2 linked regions of the Acetoanaerobium sticklandii genome follow. The protein of the gene in region 2 interacts with the protein of the main gene of each other region in a pairwise test. Links are inferred from orthologs where the notes say so. Each region holds a gene or a part of one and is shown on either strand. Other genes may lie near its edges.

Evidence for each region.
Region 1: the proteins of leuS (region 2) and ligA interact in binary tests that used the Escherichia coli proteins (3 or more experiments, as listed by UniProt). The link is inferred for Acetoanaerobium sticklandii from one-to-one orthologs.

What each region holds. Positions count from the first base shown.
Region 1 is NC_014614.1:688,747-697,695, forward strand. Bases 2,538-5,477 are described here. They hold ligA (NAD-dependent DNA ligase LigA), read left to right. Parts: upstream 2,538-2,951; coding sequence 2,952-5,003; downstream 5,004-5,477. Other genes in these bases: CLOST_RS03155 (galactose-1-phosphate uridylyltransferase), read left to right, coding at 2,538-2,932; CLOST_RS03165 (Eco57I restriction-modification methylase domain-containing protein), read left to right, coding at 5,017-5,477. In the rest of the region: CLOST_RS03145 (MATE family efflux transporter), read left to right, coding at 1-892; CLOST_RS03150 (phosphoglycerate dehydrogenase), read left to right, coding at 940-1,881; more of CLOST_RS03155, read left to right, coding at 1,913-2,537; more of CLOST_RS03165, read left to right, coding at 5,478-6,774; CLOST_RS03170 (ABC transporter permease), read left to right, coding at 7,177-8,100; CLOST_RS03175 (ABC transporter permease), read left to right, coding at 8,111-8,949. UniProt on the Escherichia coli protein: DNA ligase that catalyzes the formation of phosphodiester linkages between 5'-phosphoryl and 3'-hydroxyl groups in double-stranded DNA using NAD as a coenzyme and as the energy source for the reaction.
Region 2 is NC_014614.1:2,167,975-2,177,047, reverse strand. Bases 1,973-5,036 are described here. They hold leuS (leucine--tRNA ligase), read left to right. Parts: upstream 1,973-2,335; coding sequence 2,336-4,738; downstream 4,739-5,036. Other genes in these bases: CLOST_RS10300 (hypothetical protein), read right to left, coding at 4,851-5,036; CLOST_RS10310 (TetR/AcrR family transcriptional regulator), read left to right, coding at 1,973-2,255. Also shown: CLOST_RS10320 (helix-turn-helix domain-containing protein), read right to left, coding at 1-707; PAQR family membrane homeostasis protein TrhA, read left to right, coding at 947-1,597; more of CLOST_RS10310, read left to right, coding at 1,665-1,972; more of CLOST_RS10300, read right to left, coding at 5,037-5,549; CLOST_RS10295 (hypothetical protein), read left to right, coding at 5,802-6,083; CLOST_RS10290 (sigma 54-interacting transcriptional regulator), read left to right, coding at 6,165-7,733; megL (methionine gamma-lyase), read left to right, coding at 8,015-9,073.

The sequences.
Region 1 (8,949 bases), 1.5 Mb from region 2 along the record:
AAATATGCCTATGATAGTAAGTTCAATATCTTTATTAATTAATACTGGACTTAACTATTTGCTTATATTTGGTAAATTCGGATTTCCTGAGATGGGAGTTAGCGGAGCTGCGTTAGCTACAACAATTGCAAGATTTACAGAGTTATTTTTAATGATACTAATAATATATAGAGATAAAACCCATCCTCTTGCTGCTAATATTAAAGAACTGATGGCATTTGATAAGGATTTTCTGAAAAAATACTACGTTACGGCAACTCCTGTTATTATAAATGAAATGATGTGGTCGCTTGGAACTATAATGTATTCTGTTGCTTATTCTAGGGTAGGAACTACAGCTATTGCAGCAGTTCAAGTTGCAAATACAGTTTCGAATATATTTATGGTAGGCTCAATGGGTGTAGGAAATGCTTGCGCAGTTATGCTTGGAAGTGAACTGGGAGCAGGAAGAGATGAAATAGCAATTCAGTATGCTAAGAGATTTTGTGTGATTACTTTTTCTATAGGAGCAGGAGTGGGATTACTTTTATATACGAGTATTCCTTTAGTAAATACATGGTTTGGTGTTACACCTAATTTAGAACAAAGCGTTAGAAATATTTTGCTAGTAAAATGCTTTTTCTCTCCATTTGTTACTTTTAATACAGCTTTGATTATAGGTATTTTACGAAGTGGTGGAGATACAAAATATGCCTTGTTTTTAGAAATGGGTGGAGTGTGGTTTATAGGCGTGCCGATGGCTTTTTTAGGGGCTCTTTGGTTTAAGCTTCCGATTCATTTTATAGTGCTTATGGTTAGTTTTGAAGAGTTTTTTAAAACTATAGTAGGACTTCCGAGGGTTCTTTCAAACAAATGGGCTAAAAATCTAGTAGATGATACAGCTTTAGCTTAAATAATAAATAAAAACTTTATTTTATCAAAGAAAGGGTGAGAGATATTATGAAGGTATTATTTACTTATGATTATGGAAAAGAAAAAATGGATAGTATCAGAGCTTTAGGTTATGAAGTTGAGATTATTGATGAAGGCAGATTTACTCCTGAGCAGGTGCCTTATGATGCCGAGGTTATGTGTTGCTATAATCCTTTTGATAGATTAGACATAACGAAATTTCCAAATCTTAAGCTGATTCAGCTATCTAGCATAGGTTTTGATTTCATACCAAAAGAGGATATCATAAATAAATCTATCATCTTGTCAAACAACAGAGGTGGATATTCCATACCTATGGGCGAATGGATAGTTATGAACCTTCTTATGCTTTCAAGAAAAGCTGTAAAGTTTTGGGATAATAAAAAAGAAAAGAAATGGAAGCTAGATTCTAAACTCATAGAGCTATATGGAAAGACAGTTACCTTTCTAGGGACAGGAACTATATCGAGTGAAGCAGCAAAAAGGCTTCAAGGATTTGAAATGAATGTAGTAGGAGTAAATACAAAAGGAACTGACACGCTTTATTTTGACAAGGTGTATCCTCTAGGCGAAGTTAAAACAGCTATTGAGCAAGCAGATTATCTTGTAATGGTACTTCCTTTTACTGAAATGACTAATCATTTTCTAGATAAAGAGAAGCTTTCATGGATGAAGAATACTGCTATGTTAATCAATGTTTCAAGAGGAAATGTCATAGATGAAGTAGCTCTTACTGAGGCGCTAAAATCTAAAACTCTAGCTGGAGCTGCCTTGGATGTTTTTGAAGAGGAGCCTCTAAGCGCTGACAGTGAGCTTTGGGAGATGGAGAACGTATTTATTTCACCTCATAATTCATGGATATCAGAGCAAAGAGATAATAGAAGATTTAATTTGATTTATGAAAATTTAAAAGCTTATATTAAAAATAAACAGTTAAAAAATGTAGTAGATATAAAGAGGGGTTACTAAATTAATTATTAAAAATAATTGGGGTGATTAGTTGTCGGAGATAAGAATTGATCCTATAACAGGAAGACATGTAATTTTTGCTGTAGAAAGAGATTTAAGGCCAACTGACTTATGGAATTTAGCTAAAGAAGTTAATCCTATGTCAGAACTTGACTATGTGCAAAAATGTCCTTTTTGCAAGGGCAATGAATCAGCTACACCAGAGGAAATATTAAAGGTTCCAGATAGTGAAGATTGGAAGATAAGGGTATTTCCAAACAAATTTCCAGCCATAAAAAGCATGGATGATGAAAATATGCAAAGCTCAAAGCCACACTCAATATATGAAAAATACAGTGGTATAGGCACTCATGAGGTTATAGTTGAGTCGCCTTTTCATAATACGAATTACTTTACCATGAACCTAGAGGATTTTACAATATTTATTGAGGCGATGGTTTTAAGATATAAGGCTATAATTAGCAATAAGGATATAGAATATGTGAGCTTTTTCAAAAATCATCAAAAATTAGCTGGGGCGTCCTTGTTTCATCCTCATAGTCAACTTATTGGGCTAAATTCTGTTCCAGATTTTGTAAAATATGAGGTAGAAGGCTCCAAAACATTTTTTGACAAAACTCACTCTTGCCCTTATTGCCATATACTAGAGCTTGAGCTCAGCAAAAAGGAAAGGTTAGTATATGAAAATGAGCACTTTGCAGTTATTTGTCCATTTGCCCCTAAGTATAAGTACGAAACTTGGATACTTCCAAAAAAACACCTTCCTTATTTTGAAACGGAAGATAATATAGATGAATTGGCAAAAGCTCTTTACTTTTGCTTTAAAGCCATGTATATAGAGCTTGGAGATTTTCCTTTCAATATGTTTTTGCATGCACTTCCAAAAACTATGAAATCTGGAGAAATATACTATCACTATCATTTCGAAATAAACCCTAGACTTTCTGGAAATGCAGGCTTTGAACTTGGTACAGGAATTTATATTAACAGTATATATCCAGAGGAAGCTGCAAAGAAGCTAAAGGAAGCTTTGGAAAAGGAAGAAAAATAAAATAGCAGAGGTGATATTCATGGCCGAATCTATAAATGAAAAAGACATTTATAATAAAATTAATGAGCTAAGAGAGCGCATTGAGCATCACAGCATACTTTATTATGTTCAGGATAGTCCGGAAATCTCTGATGCAGATTTTGATATGCTTATGAAGGAATTAATTGCTTTAGAAGAAAAATATCCAGAATATATTACTGAAGATTCACCCACTCAAAGAATAGGTGGAGAGGCTCTATCGAAATTTGACCAGGTACGCCACAGCGTTCAGATGATGTCGCTTTCAAATGCGTTTTCAAAGCAGGATTTACTAGATTTTGATTCAAGAGTAAGGCAAATGATACCAAAGCCTGAGTATGTTTTGGAATTTAAAATAGATGGACTGTCAGTTGCACTTACATATGAAAAAGGAAAGTTCAAAGTAGGAGCAACAAGAGGCGATGGAGTAGTCGGAGAGGATGTAACAAAAAATCTAAAGACAATTAAATCAATACCTATGAAGCTAAAGGAAGAAGTATCTTTAGTAGTAAGAGGAGAAGTCTATATTCCAAAGGAAAAATTTAAAGAGCTCAATTTACAACAAGAAGAAAATGGGCTAGCTTTATTTGCAAATCCTAGAAATGCAGCCGCAGGTTCGCTTAGGCAGCTCGATTCAAACATCACAGCTAAAAGACCACTTGATATATTTATATTTAATTTACAAGAAATAATAGATAAGGATATATATACTCATAGTGAAGCTTTAGAATATTTAAAAGCTCTTGGACTAAAAGTAAGTCCTATGAGAAATGTCTATTCCTCGATGGAAGCTGTCTGGGACGAAATATCAGTTTGGCATGACAAAAGGCATGAGCTTGATTTTGAGATAGACGGGATAGTTATAAAAGTAAATGATCTAGCTCAAAGAGCAATGCTTGGAGAGACAGCTAAAGCTCCTAGGTGGGCTATCGCTTATAAATTTCCAGCGGAAAGACAGCTCACTCAGATAGAAGATATAATCGTTCAAGTTGGAAGAACAGGTACTATTACGCCAACTGCAATTTTGACTCCTGTGAGGATTGCTGGCTCTACAGTTAGCAGAGCTACTCTTCATAACGAGGACTTTATAAAAGCCAAAGATATAAAGATAAAGGACTGGGCATATATTCAAAAGGCTGGAGATATTATCCCAGAGGTATATGAAGTTGATATAAGTAAAAGAACAGGTGTAGAGTATGAGTTTAAAATGCCTGAAACCTGCCCTGAATGTCATACTCCTACGGTTAGAGTTGAAGGTGAGGCCGCTTTAAAATGCCCTAATATTACTTGCCCAGCTCAGATAAAAAGAGGAATAATACATTTTGTATCGAAATCAGCTATGGACATAGATAAGCTAGGAGAGGCTATTGTAATTCAGCTATATGAAGCTGGCCTAATAAATGATATGGCTGATATCTACTATCTTAATCCAGATGAAATTTTGGCTTTGCCAAGAATGGGCTCAAAATCTGTTTCAAATCTAATGAATTCTATTGAGGAATCCAAAACTGCAGGGCTTGATAGACTGCTGATAGGGCTAGGGATAAGATATATTGGAACTAAGGCAGCAAAAACTCTCGCATCTGTATATTCTGATATAGAGCAGATTAAACAGGCTTCGATAGAAGAACTACTTCAAATTGATGAAATAGGAGAAAAGATGGCTCAAAGCATCTTTGAGTTTTTTAAAGTTGAGGAAAACTTAAATTTAATTGAAAGACTAAAACTAGCTGGAGTTTCCATGAGCGTTGATAAAAAAAATAGTCAGCAAAAGCCTATATTTGAAGGTATGAAATTTGTGCTGACAGGAACTTTAGAAACGCTAAAAAGAGATGAAGCAGCAGTCTTAATAGAAGAAAGACTGGGAAAGACATCCTCATCGGTTAGCAAAAATACAACTGCTGTTATAGCAGGGGAAGAAGCAGGCTCAAAGCTAGATAAAGCTATAGCTTTAGGCGTTGCAGTAATAAATGAAGAGGTATTTAAAAAGCTTCTAAAGCTCGAAACTAAGGAAGAGGTCCTTGCCAAACTTTTAGAATCACAAGAAAGGTAGGTGAGTTAGAATTATTTATCCACCTAAGCTAAGTACTGCTGAGCGTGAAAGTCTAGGAATGGTTTTTACTGATGATAAAATCTCAAATTTTATGGTAAAAAGAAGCCTAAAGCTTTTAAGTGATTCATTTGAATCTAAAAATAAATCTATTGAAGCTGCAAAGATACTGGATCCTTGTATAGGAGGTGCAAGTTTTGATATAGCGCTTTTCCAAGCTTTGGAGCAAGAGTATATAAAAAGTTATAAGTTAAGTGAGTTCCTAAAAACTAACTTTATTGGTATAGATATTGAAGCATCAGCTATTGAGCTTGCTAAAGAAAATTTAAAAAAGGTTGGAATAAGCTATGCAGATAACCTAAATCTTAAGTGCAAAGATTATTTGACTGATTTTAATGAACAAGGCTTTGACCTTATAATAGGAAACCCTCCTTATATAGGAGAAAAGGGAAATAGAGCTGTGTTTTCTAAAGTAAGAGATACTGAGTTTGGGAAAAAATATTATGAAAAAGGCATGGATTATTTTTACTTTTTCATTGAGAAATCTTTAGAAATATTAAATGAAGATGGAATTTTAGCTATGATAACACCAGCTTATTGGACTAGGGCAGATTCAGCTTCAAAATTAAGAGAAGCTATTAGAGCTAGAGCTAGCTTTGTAGATGTAATAGATTTTGGGGAACTTAGAGCATTTAAAGATGCAGTAGGTCACCACAGCTTGATTTTTTTTCTTCAGAAGAAAAAAACAGCAGAGTTTTCTTACTATCTTATAAATGAAACCAAAAATGACTTAGGTGAAATCTTAGAAAATATTTTATATGGCATAAATATGAGCCCTGAACCTGAAATATCTATATCAAAAGAGAATCATTCAGATTTTATTAAAAGCTGTGTTTCTAGTGAGTTTTGTATGAACTATTCCCCTTATTTTAATTTCATATCTAAAAAGACACAGGGTATTTTTGAAAAAATAAAGAAGCATACAAAATCGATTTTAGGAGAGCTTGCATCTATTAATCAAGGTATAGTAAGCGGAGCGGACAGGGTAACAAATAAAAACCTAAGTGTTTTGAAAGAACAAATTGATAACGAAGCTGATATGAATATAAAGATAGGTGATGGGATATTTGTTTTAAATGAAAAAGAAGCCAGCGAGTATATAAATGTATGCTCTTGCTTAGTTAGTTTCTACAAAAATTCAGACATCACAGCTTATTCAATAAAAAAGCCGAAGTACTATTTGCTTTATTCTACGAGCAAAATGAGTGATGCTGATGAGGAAAAGGCTATAAAGCACCTTTCTAAATTTGAAGTTATACTAAATAAAAGAAGAGAATCTATGCTAGGAAAGCTTCCATACTATCATTTGCAGTGGCCAAGGCGTAAGGAGATATTTACAGGTGAAAAGATAGTATCTCCTCAAAGAGCTCTTTATCCGAGCTTTGCGTATTCTGATGATGAGCTTTACGCTAGTGCGGATGTTTATTATATTACAGATATTAAGGAAAATCCATTTTTCATCTTAGGTTATTTAAACAGCTCCTTCACTGATTTTTATTTAAGACATGTGGGAAAAAAGAAGGGGAAATATTTAGAGCTATATCAAAGACCTCTAAGTGAAATGCCTGTGATAGATATAAGTGAGGATAAAAAACTAGAAATAGCTCATAGAGCGCAAAAAATCACTAATTCCAAGATATGCGACTCTTTGAAGATAAGTCAATTAAAATTAGAAATAGATAATATAATATGGAATGAGCTTTACAATCTTTAATAAAACTTCACAGAATCAAATAGCGAGCCTCAAATGTTAACAAAACTTAACATTTGAGGCTTTTTTTAATAAAACTATATGTCCGCGAATTGAAGACATATAGTTTTATTTTTATGTTTTTTAATTTTTGACAAGCAAACAACAATTGTTGATAAATTGTGAAAATATTAAAAATTAAGCTTTTTTTGGGTTTATTGTTTCCATTGGTAATAAACGATAATGAATGTCACCTTAGAACGTTCATTTTTCAAACACAATTTTAAAATGTTAAATAAAGTTAAAATTTGATTTATTGTAATATTATTGAAATAAATAAATCTTATGCATATAATAATTTTTAACAATGATTCTTGAAGAAAAGTTTCATTCAATTTTACAAATGTTTAGAAAAGGAGTGATAAAATGGGAAGATATGTTCTGAAAAGAATTGGATCAATGGTAATAACATTGTTTGTAATTACTACGTTCACATTTATAATGATGCACCTTGTTCCAGGAGGACCATTTACATCTGAAAAGAAGCTTCCACCAGAGATAGAAAGAGCTTTGGCGGAAAAGTATAATCTAAATGATCCTATTAGTACACAGTATTTTGATTATTTAAAAGGTGTTGCTCAAGGAGATCTTGGCCCATCATTTAAGTACAAAGGTAGAGATGTTAGTGGAATGATAGGAGATTATTTCCCGGTTTCAGCTCAGCTTGGTGGAATTGCAATTGCAGTAATTTTACTTATAGGTGTACCGATAGGAGTTATATCGGCACTAAAACAGGGAACCTGGCTAGACAGTTTTGTAATGCTCTTCGCGATACTAGGGGTAACCATACCGAGTTTCGTACTAGCAGCGCTGATGATTTATGTGTTTGGAGTGAAGCTTAAGCTCTTGCCGACTTCGCGCTGGGCGTCACCGAAACATATGGTAATGCCTGTATTTGCACTTGCAGCATATTCAGTAGCGTTTATAGCAAGATTAACGCGTTCATCTATGCTTGAGGTTATCCAGCAGGACTATATTAGAACAGCTAGAGCAAAAGGCCTTAGCGAAGGCGTAGTAGTTTTCAAACATGCACTTAAAAATGCACTTATACCAATAGTTACATATATAGGACCTATGGCGGCAGGTATATTAACTGGATCGTTTGTTATAGAAAAGATTTTTGCTATCCCTGGAATGGGAAGAATGTTCGTTGAGAGTATCAGTAACCGTGACTATACAGTAATCATGGGTGTTACAATATTCTATGCAGCAATTCTAGTAGTAATGGTATTTGTAGTAGATTTAGTCTATGGAGTTATCGATCCTAGAATAAAAATAGACGAAGATTAGGAGGCGGATTATGGATAATACACAATTGAAAAATGCTCAAGATTTATGGCAGCCGCTTTCTAAAGCAGAAAGAGATGCTGACAAGATAGTAAGACCATCTATGACTTACTGGCAAGACGTATGGAGAAGATTAAAAGGAAATAAGGTTGCAATGGGTTCATTGATTTTTCTAGTATTTTTAATTTTGGTTGCAATATTTGTGCCTATGTTCTGGCCATACAGTTATTCTGACCAGAATCTTATGAATGCTAATCAAAGCCCTACTGCAGAGCATATATTTGGTACAGATAAGCACGGTAGAGATTTGTTTATTCGTGTAATCTACGGAGCGAGAATTTCTCTTACAGTTGGTATAGCAGCTTCTATTATCAATCTAGTAGTTGGAGTTGTATATGGTGGTATTTCAGGTTATGTAGGTGGAAGAACTGACAACCTAATGATGAGAATAGTTGATATTCTTTACACTATTCCATTAACATTATATGTTATCCTGCTTATGGTTTGGCTAGGAGCAGGTATGAAAAGTATTCTTATAGCAATAGGTACTACATACTGGATTAGTATGGCTAGAATAGTTAGAGGACAGATTCTTTCTTTAAAAGAACAGGAATATGTTATGGCAGCTAGAACACTTGGAGCTAGTGACTCAAGAATACTATTTAAGCATCTAGTTCCAAATGCAATGGGACCAATCATAGTTACAATGACAATGTCAATTCCAAGTGCAATATTTACTGAAGCCTTCCTATCGTTTATAGGACTTGGAGTATCTGCTCCTAAAGCTTCATGGGGGGTACTTGCTAACGATGCTTTAGGTAGCTTTATGCTATATCCGCATCACCTATTCTT
Region 2 (9,073 bases):
TTATCTAATTGAGTCAAATGCTTAGATGATTCATCGTAATTTTTATTGTTATAGTTTATTGAGGCAAGTTTATACCATATAGGAACCATGCATTTCATATCTTCAGAAAAACAATGTGCTTGAGCTATTTTGCCTATTTGAAGCGCATCATTTGTTCTTCCTAAATATACACATACATCCATAACTCTAGGAGCAAGATTTAAAACTATCATAGGATTTTTGTCTATTTTAACTGCATTTTCAAATGTCTTGATATAATACGAATAGCTTGTTGGGATATCATTGTGTTCTAAATAATACTTTGCAATTAGCTCATATATATAAGTGTTTTGAGGCTGAAGATCCCACTTGCTTACAAATAAAGCTATTTCGTCTATTTTATCATTAGGAATTTTGTAGTTATTATAAGTGGCTTCCTTAAGATAATCCATATAACCTCTAGCTTTACTTTTTGCATCGTAAATACCAGGAATGAATAAATCTCTAAATTCAAGCTCGATATCTATACCTCTGGCTTTGCATAGACTATTCATATTTCTAACCAAAATCTCAGCGTTACCTCTATTTAAGGTAGCGCGGTTGTTTTCTATAAGGCTAATCAAATTTCTAGTTATATCATCAGCAGCTAATTCATGCTGCTTGAATCCAAGCTCTTTTCTTATTTTTCTTAGAATATCACCTGGAGTAAGTGTAGTTATATTATCCATAATTCACCTCAAATAGAGTTTAAAATAAATGTAAAAAAATTTCACATTGTTATATACTATATTATATATAAAAAAAGATAGAATAGGGAACAAAATTGTTAAAGTTAGCAAAATTGTTTGATTCTAAGTCATTCTGTTAATCCATGAGCTGATTAAGAATAGTTATCAAAAATAAAAGACTTTTTTTATTTTTTAGCATATAATGAAATATAAATAGACTTATTTAGGAGATGATAAGAATGCCTAAGATTTTAAAAAAAATAAAAGATCCTGTTAGCTGTCTTACACATATGGCAGGAGCTATAGCATCAATAGTTGGGATGATTGTTCTCATTTTATTAGCAATTAGAGAAGGAACTCCATGGCATATAGTTGGATTTTCAATTTTTGGAGCTAGCTTAATTTTGCTTTACAGCGCTAGTACAATTTATCATATGCTAGATATCTCGGATAGAGTCAATTTGATACTTAGAAAAGTTGACCATATGATGATATTTGTGCTTATTGCTGGTACTTATACACCTATATGCATAACAGCTCTTAGAGGTGGACTTGGATGGACTCTGCTTGTTGTAATTTGGACAGCTGGAATTTTAGGGATGATTTTAAAGGGTGTGTGGATGAATGCACCTAGATGGCTGTCTACTCTTATTTATGCTGTAATGGGCTGGATGATTATACTTGCTATTTATCCACTAGCAAAAGCTATACCTGCTCAAGGTACAGTATTTTTGGTTATGGGAGGACTCTTCTATACTATAGGCGCAGTTATTTATGGTTTAAAATGGCCAAAGATTAATTTTAAGTATTTCGGATTTCATGAAATATTTCATATTTTTGTGTTAGCGGGCAGTTTAAGTCATTTTTTTATGATGTATTATGTCATATAAAATCCTAGGTTAAGGTTTTAAAATAAAAAATATAAATAAGAAAAAATTGGATTGGAGAGATATATTCATGCAAGAAACAACTCTAGACAAAATCAAGCAAATATCGATTAATTTATTTAACGAAAAGAGCTACGAAGGAACTAGCTTAAAAGATATTTTCAACTTGATTGGAATATCTGCACCTTCTTTTTATTACTATTATTCATCTAAAAAAGATTTATATATAGAGCTGATTAAGGATGCAGAAGAACTTCACAGGAAAGCGTTTATGGAGGTTTTGGAAAAAAGCAAAGCAAAATCAAGCAAACAACAGCTAGAGGCACTTATAAAGCAGTACTGGGTATTTAAAGCAGAAAATCCAGATGTAGCCAATTTTTTAGCCAGAAATGCACTTTTTCCTCCTTTTGAGTTTAGAGAAGAAATCTGGGCTATGCTAAAGGAGCATTATATTAAATATCATGAGTTTGTTCAAGAAATTGTAAAAAATGGCATGGAAACAAATGAGATAAACCAAGATGTTTCAGAAGATTATATTGTAAAAATGTTTTTTCAAATGCTAATCGGTAGTTATATTAATGTAAGTGCGCCTACAAAAGATTCTCTAGATGATAAAGTGAATTTCAGCCTCCAGGTGTTATTTGATGGTATAGGTGCATAAGTAAAAATACCTTGAATATACTAAATTACTGGTGTACAATTTAATTATTTATTGTATACATTGAGAGGAGGCATTAGGTATTGGAAAAATATAATCATAAGCCTATAGAAAAAAAATGGCAGGATATCTGGGAAGAAAAAGGCGTATTTCACGCATCAAATGATTCAGATAAAGAGAAGTTTTATCCTCTTGTAGAGTTTCCTTATCCATCAGGACAAGGGCTGCATGTAGGGCATCCTAGATCATATACTGCACTTGATGTTGTTGCTAGAAGAAGAAGATTGGATGGATATAATGTACTTTATCCTATTGGTTGGGATGCATTTGGCCTTCCTACAGAAAACTATGCAATCAAAAACAAAATTCATCCTAAAATAGTTACAAAGGACAATATAGCTAACTTTAAAAGACAGCTTATGTCTCTTGGAATATCTTTTGACTGGTCAAGAGAGATAAATACTACTGATGAAGGGTATTATAAATGGACTCAGTGGATATTTATTCAGCTTTTCAACAAAGGACTAGCTTACAAAAATAAAATGCCTATAAACTGGTGTAATAGCTGTAAAGTTGGCCTTGCAAATGAAGAGGTTATCCAAGGAACTTGTGAGCGTTGTGGCGGAGAAGTCGTACGTAAAGAAAAAAATCAGTGGATGCTTAAGATTACTGAGTATGCAGATAGATTGATTGATGATTTAGATTTAGTTAATTATATAGATAGAGTTAAGATTCAGCAGAAAAATTGGATTGGTCGTTCATATGGTATGGAGATTAAATTTCCAGTCGACGATACTAGCTTAACTGTATTTACTACAAGACCAGATACTATATATGGAGCTACATATATGGTAATTTCTCCTGAGCATCCTATAATTCAGGAAAAAAGCCACAAAATTCAAAACTTAGATGAAGTTCTTGCATATAAAGAAGAAGCTGCTAAAAAATCTGAGTTTGAAAGAACTGAAGTAAACACTGAAAAAACAGGTGTAAGAGTTTTAGGCTTAGATGCTGTAAATCCTCTTACAAAACAAAATATTCCGCTTTTTGTTTCTGATTATGTTCTTATGACATATGGAACGGGAGCTATAATGGCAGTGCCAGGCCATGATACAAGAGACCATGAATTTGCAAAAGTATTTGATCTACCTATAGTTGAGGTAGTATCAGGAGGAAATGTTCAGGAAGAAGCCTTTACTGATATAGATAATGGTACTATTGTAAATTCGCCTATTATAGATGGACTTTCTGTTAAAGAAGCTAAAGAAAAAATATCTGAGTATATAGAAGCTCAGGGACTTGGAACTAAAAAAGTAAACTTTAAATTAAGAGACTGGGTATTTTCTAGACAAAGATATTGGGGAGAGCCTATTCCACTTGTGTATTGTGAAAAATGTGGTTGGGTGCCGCTTCCAGATAGTGAGCTACCACTTACACTACCAGAAGTAGAATCTTATGAACCGACAGACGATGGAGAGTCACCACTTTCTAAAATCACTGACTGGGTAAGTACTACATGTCCTTGCTGTAGTGGACCAGCGCAAAGAGAGACTGACACTATGCCGCAGTGGGCTGGCTCATCATGGTATTTCTTAAGATATGCAGACCCTGACAATAATGAGGAGCTAGCTTCTAAAAAAGCTCTTGATTACTGGATGCCAGTAGATTGGTACAATGGAGGAATGGAGCATACTACGCTTCACCTTCTATATTCACGTTTCTGGCATAAAGTTCTATATGATATAGGTGTAGTTACAAACCCTGAACCGTATGCAAAGAGAACTTCTCATGGTATGATTCTAGGTGAAAACAACGAAAAAATGTCCAAATCAAGAGGCAACGTTGTTAATCCAGATGAAATAGTAGAAGAGTATGGTGCTGACACCTTTAGAATGTATGAAATGTTCATTGGAGACTTTGAAAAAAGTGTTCCATGGTCATCTTTAGGAATCAAAGGCTGTAGACGTTTTATAGAGCGTACTTGGAAGCTTCAAGAAATGATTAGAGAGGAAGACATATTCTCTGATAAAATCGAATCTAGCTTGCACAAGACTATCAAAAAAGTGACAGAGGATTATGAAACCCTAAAATTCAACACAGCCATAGCGGCTATGATGTCATTGATAAATGAAATTTATGATATAGGTGGAATAACTAAAAAGGACTATCAAACATTCTTGATTTTATTAAATCCAGTTGCTCCCCACGTTACTGAAGAACTATGGCAGCTTATGGGATTTGACGGATTCTTAAATGAAGCTCCTTGGCCAAAATATGATGAATCAAAGCTTGTAGAGTCTACTATAGAGATACCTGTTCAGATTAATGGAAAGGTAAGAGGCAAGATAGTAGTAGCAGCAAACATATCTCAAGATGAAGTAATCACAATGGCAAAATCTGATTTAGTTGTAAAAGATATGTTAGACGGAAAAGAAATTAAGAAAATAATTTATGTTCCAGGAAAAATACTAAATATAGTTGTATAAAGCATAGAACAATCTTCTATTATGAAATTCTTAATAAAAACACTAAAAACTTGAGGCTTATTTGCTTCAGGTTTTTAGTGTTTTAGATGGTTAATATAATTTAAAAAGTTAGCTATTTTTTTAAAAAAGAAAGTAAGTAAGACCTTCTATTAATTTCATCTGGATCAGTATATTTATTGTAATTATCTTTGCTATGCTGGTCTAAAATCTTAAATGGATCATTTTTTTCATCAAGTTCATTTTTTGAAGATGAAGCAAAATGAATTTTACTATAGTTAATCATAGAATTCCTAATATCAATATTAGTAGTTGAATTAGTAGAACTTTGACGAACATTTTCGTACTTAATCTCAGAATCGCTAGAGCCACTTTTTGAATAGGATATTAATTTTGAGATTGCACCTTTGCGTTCAGCTACATCAGTTGGACTCATTCCAAGAGCTATATTAGCTTCTACTCTAAGTTTAAACTCTGTAATCCAATCCCTTCTTCCTTCAGAATCCTCTACTGTTTTAAAGTTGTTTACTCCAAAAACTTTCCTAAAATCAACAGAAAGCATAGATATAACAGTTCTATCTGCTACAGTTATTTTGTCAGATAAACATAGTTCTCTTTTTAAAGCAGAGACTTCCTCATAAGTGGCATTTCTAAGGTCAATTTTTCCAATAAGACTTTCAGATAAATTGTTTTTACCAGATAGGTAACCCTCTATTTCTTCTTTACTATTACTATATTCGCTAACAGGTTTATTAGTAGATTTGGGTGGGTTTAAGGTTGATGGATTTGACACATAAGTATTTGAAACTATCAAGAAAATCGCCTCCTAAATTATGTAAAAAATATCACAATGATTATATCGGGGAAAACAAAAATAGGCTTTAATTAGCATAAATAATATTTACTATAAGAATTTTGTATTAATATTTTAAACAAGATACTATTATTTAGAGAACCAAGGTTAATACTGAGGTTCTTTTTTTAATCTCAAATTTACATAGGGATAATGAAACCTTAACATTAGTGGGATATAAATGAAGTAAGTACAATTATAAGGAGTGATTACATGGCTAAGGTAGTGGATGTGATTCATGAATACAAAATTTTGAAGACGAAAAGGGATTTTGTAGTAATCAATACACGAGGTAATAATTGTAACCATTCGCACTTCCTTCATGAAAGAGCTGCAAGAAATTTAATCGATATAGTTTTGCGTAAACAAATACCGAAAAGTATATATTTTCAAGAAGCCGCTAAAAGAATTATACTTGATGAAAGCTACGAGGAAAAAATAATTTTGAATCAAAGAAAAAGCAAAAAAGAAAGGTATGTAAATTATTGCAGATGATTCAATCGTTCTATACCTCTTATAAAATATGATATACTTATTAAAATATCAGATTAAACTCATATGGTTAAGAGGTAAAATATGATGAAAAAATATATAAGATTAAGTATAGAAACTGAAGACAAGATAGGAGTAACTCTAAAAATTCTAGGTAAAATTTATTCTAGACATATAAGTCTAAATTCAGTTGAGGTGTTTTCTAAAAGAGTAAATATCCAGATTGAGGATATTGAAAGCCAAGAAATTAAAGATATTACAAATGATTTGATGCAATTAGAGGACGTTATTTCTATTAAAGAAATTAAGCTTTTAGAATTTGAAAAAAGCTCAAAACGTCTTGAGGCTATTATAGATTCTGTAGATGAAGGAGTAATAGCTCTAAATCCAAAATTAGAAATTGAATTTTTCAATGACTATTCAGAGAAAATATTTGATTATGATAAAACAGAGCTACTAGGGAAAAATATAAAAAGCTTTCTAGGAAAGAGTACAAATTTAATAGGTTTCTTGGAACAAGGGAAAAATTATGATAATATAGAAACTTTCATCCAAAATGAGAGAGTAGAAGGCAGATATTTGGCTAGCGGAAGAGCGATAAAGGATGATGATGGATATTCTGCTGGAGCAGTTCTAACTATTAAAGACTATAAAAAAGCAAAAGAGCTGGCAGATATAGTGATAAGCTCTGAAGATGATCAATTTAAAGATATAATAGGAAATAGCAATGCTATATACAACCTTAAAAAAATAGCTAAAGCTGTTGCGAAAAGTGATTCGACTATTCTTATAAGAGGAGAAAGTGGAACGGGCAAAGAGCTTTTTGCAAGAGCGATAAAGAATCTAAGCCAAAGAGAAAATCAGAGATTTATAACTATAAATTGTGCTGCTATTCCTGATTCTTTGATAGAAAGTGAACTATTTGGCTATGAAAAAGGTAGCTTTACAGGAGCTCTAAACAGTGGGAAACTAGGACTTTTTAAAGAAGCGGATAAAGGAACTTTATTTCTGGATGAAATAGGAGAACTATCACTTACAACTCAGGCCAAACTGCTCAGAGTATTGCAAGAAGGTGTGGTTAGAAGAATAGGAAGCAGTAAGGAAGAAAAAGTCGATGTGAGAATAATCTGTGCAACTCATAGAAATTTGGAAGAAATGATTGAAAAAGGAATGTTTAGAGAGGATTTATACTATAGGCTTAATGTTATACCTCTAGAGATTCCACCTCTGCGTGATAGAAAAGAAGATATTCCACTTCTGGTTAGTTATTTTGTGCAAAAAATGAATAAAAAGCTTAATAAATCTGTTGGAAGTACTAGTATGGTTTTTTTGGAAAGACTTATGAGCTATGAATATACAGGAAACATAAGAGAACTAGAAAATATTATGGAAAGAGCTATGAATTTATGTGAAGGGGCGATACTTTCAGAGGAACATCTGATGCTAAATCCTGCCAAAGAAAAGGACAATGAAAAAGCATTTGAAATTATAAGAAGCGAAGCTTCATTAAAGAAACAATTGGAAGATATAGAGAAACAAATATTATTAAATAATATAGAAACTGATATGAGTATAAGAAAAACAGCAAAAAAACTTGGACTTTCTCATACTGCACTAATTAATAAATTAAAAAAGTATAATTTGAAAATGTAAGTGTAATTTAAAAATGTAAATATAAATTTACAGTGGAAATATATATTTACTATTTAATTGTAATAATGGAAATTAAAAATTCCAATATATAAATTGGCAATTGGATTTTAAAGAAAATTTCAACTTTTGCTTAAATTAAAAATAAAATTATGTTGTAATAGGATAGATGTAATTAATTTTTATATAAAAATAATAACATCTATTTTTTTTGGCAAGCTTATTGCTTCTGTATTTAACTAAATAAGTATGTAATTTTTGGATAAATTAAGGAGGATATTATTATGAATAAAGATGCTTTAAAGAATATGGGATTTGCTACAAGAACTATACATGGTGGATATCAGAAAAATGAAATGGGAGCTTTAGCTACTCCTATATACCAAACTTCTACATTTATTTTCGACAGCGCAGACCAAGGTGGAAAACGTTTTGCTGGAGAAGAAGAAGGTTACATATACACAAGATTAGGAAATCCAAGTAATACTCCTGTAGAAGAAAAGCTAGCACTTTTAGAAGGAGCAGAGGCATGTATGTCAATGGGCTCTGGAATGGGAGCAATCAGTTCAGCTCTTTGGACGGCTCTTAAGGCAGGGGATCACGTAGTTGCAGCAGATACACTTTATGGCTGTACTTTTGCTCTTCTTAGCCATGGTATGCCTAGATACGGAGTAGAGGTTACTTTCGTAGATACTAAGGATCCTCAAAATGTTAAGAACGCAATGAAGCCAAATACAAAGGTAGTTTATTTAGAAACACCAGCAAACCCTACTTTAGATGTAGCTGATATAAGAGCAATAAGCGATATAGCTCACCAGAATGAAGGGTGCTTAGTAATGGTTGACAATACATTCTGTACACCATATATTCAAAGACCAATAGAGCTAGGAGCAGATGTTGTAGTTCACTCAGCGACTAAATATCTTAATGGACATGGAGATGTAATAGCAGGATTCGTAGTAGGAACCAAAGCTTTTATAGATCAAGTGAGATTTTTTGGAGTAAAAGATATGACTGGAGCAGTTCTTAGTCCATTTGATGCTTTCCTTATAGCTAGAGGTATGAAAACTCTTCATATCCGTATGGAGAAGCACTGTGAAAATGCAGTGAAAGTTGCTGAGTTTTTACGTAATCATCCTGCAGTAGATAAAGTATACTTCCCAGGTTTTGAAGATTTCCCACAAGCTGAAATAGTTAAAAAACAAATGAGTCTTCCAGGAGCAATGATTGCTTTTGAAATAAAAGGAGATATCGAAAAGGGTAAAAAGGTTATGGACACTGTTCATCTTTGCGTACTTGCTGTAAGCTTAGGAGACGCAGAAACATTGATTCAGCATCCAGCA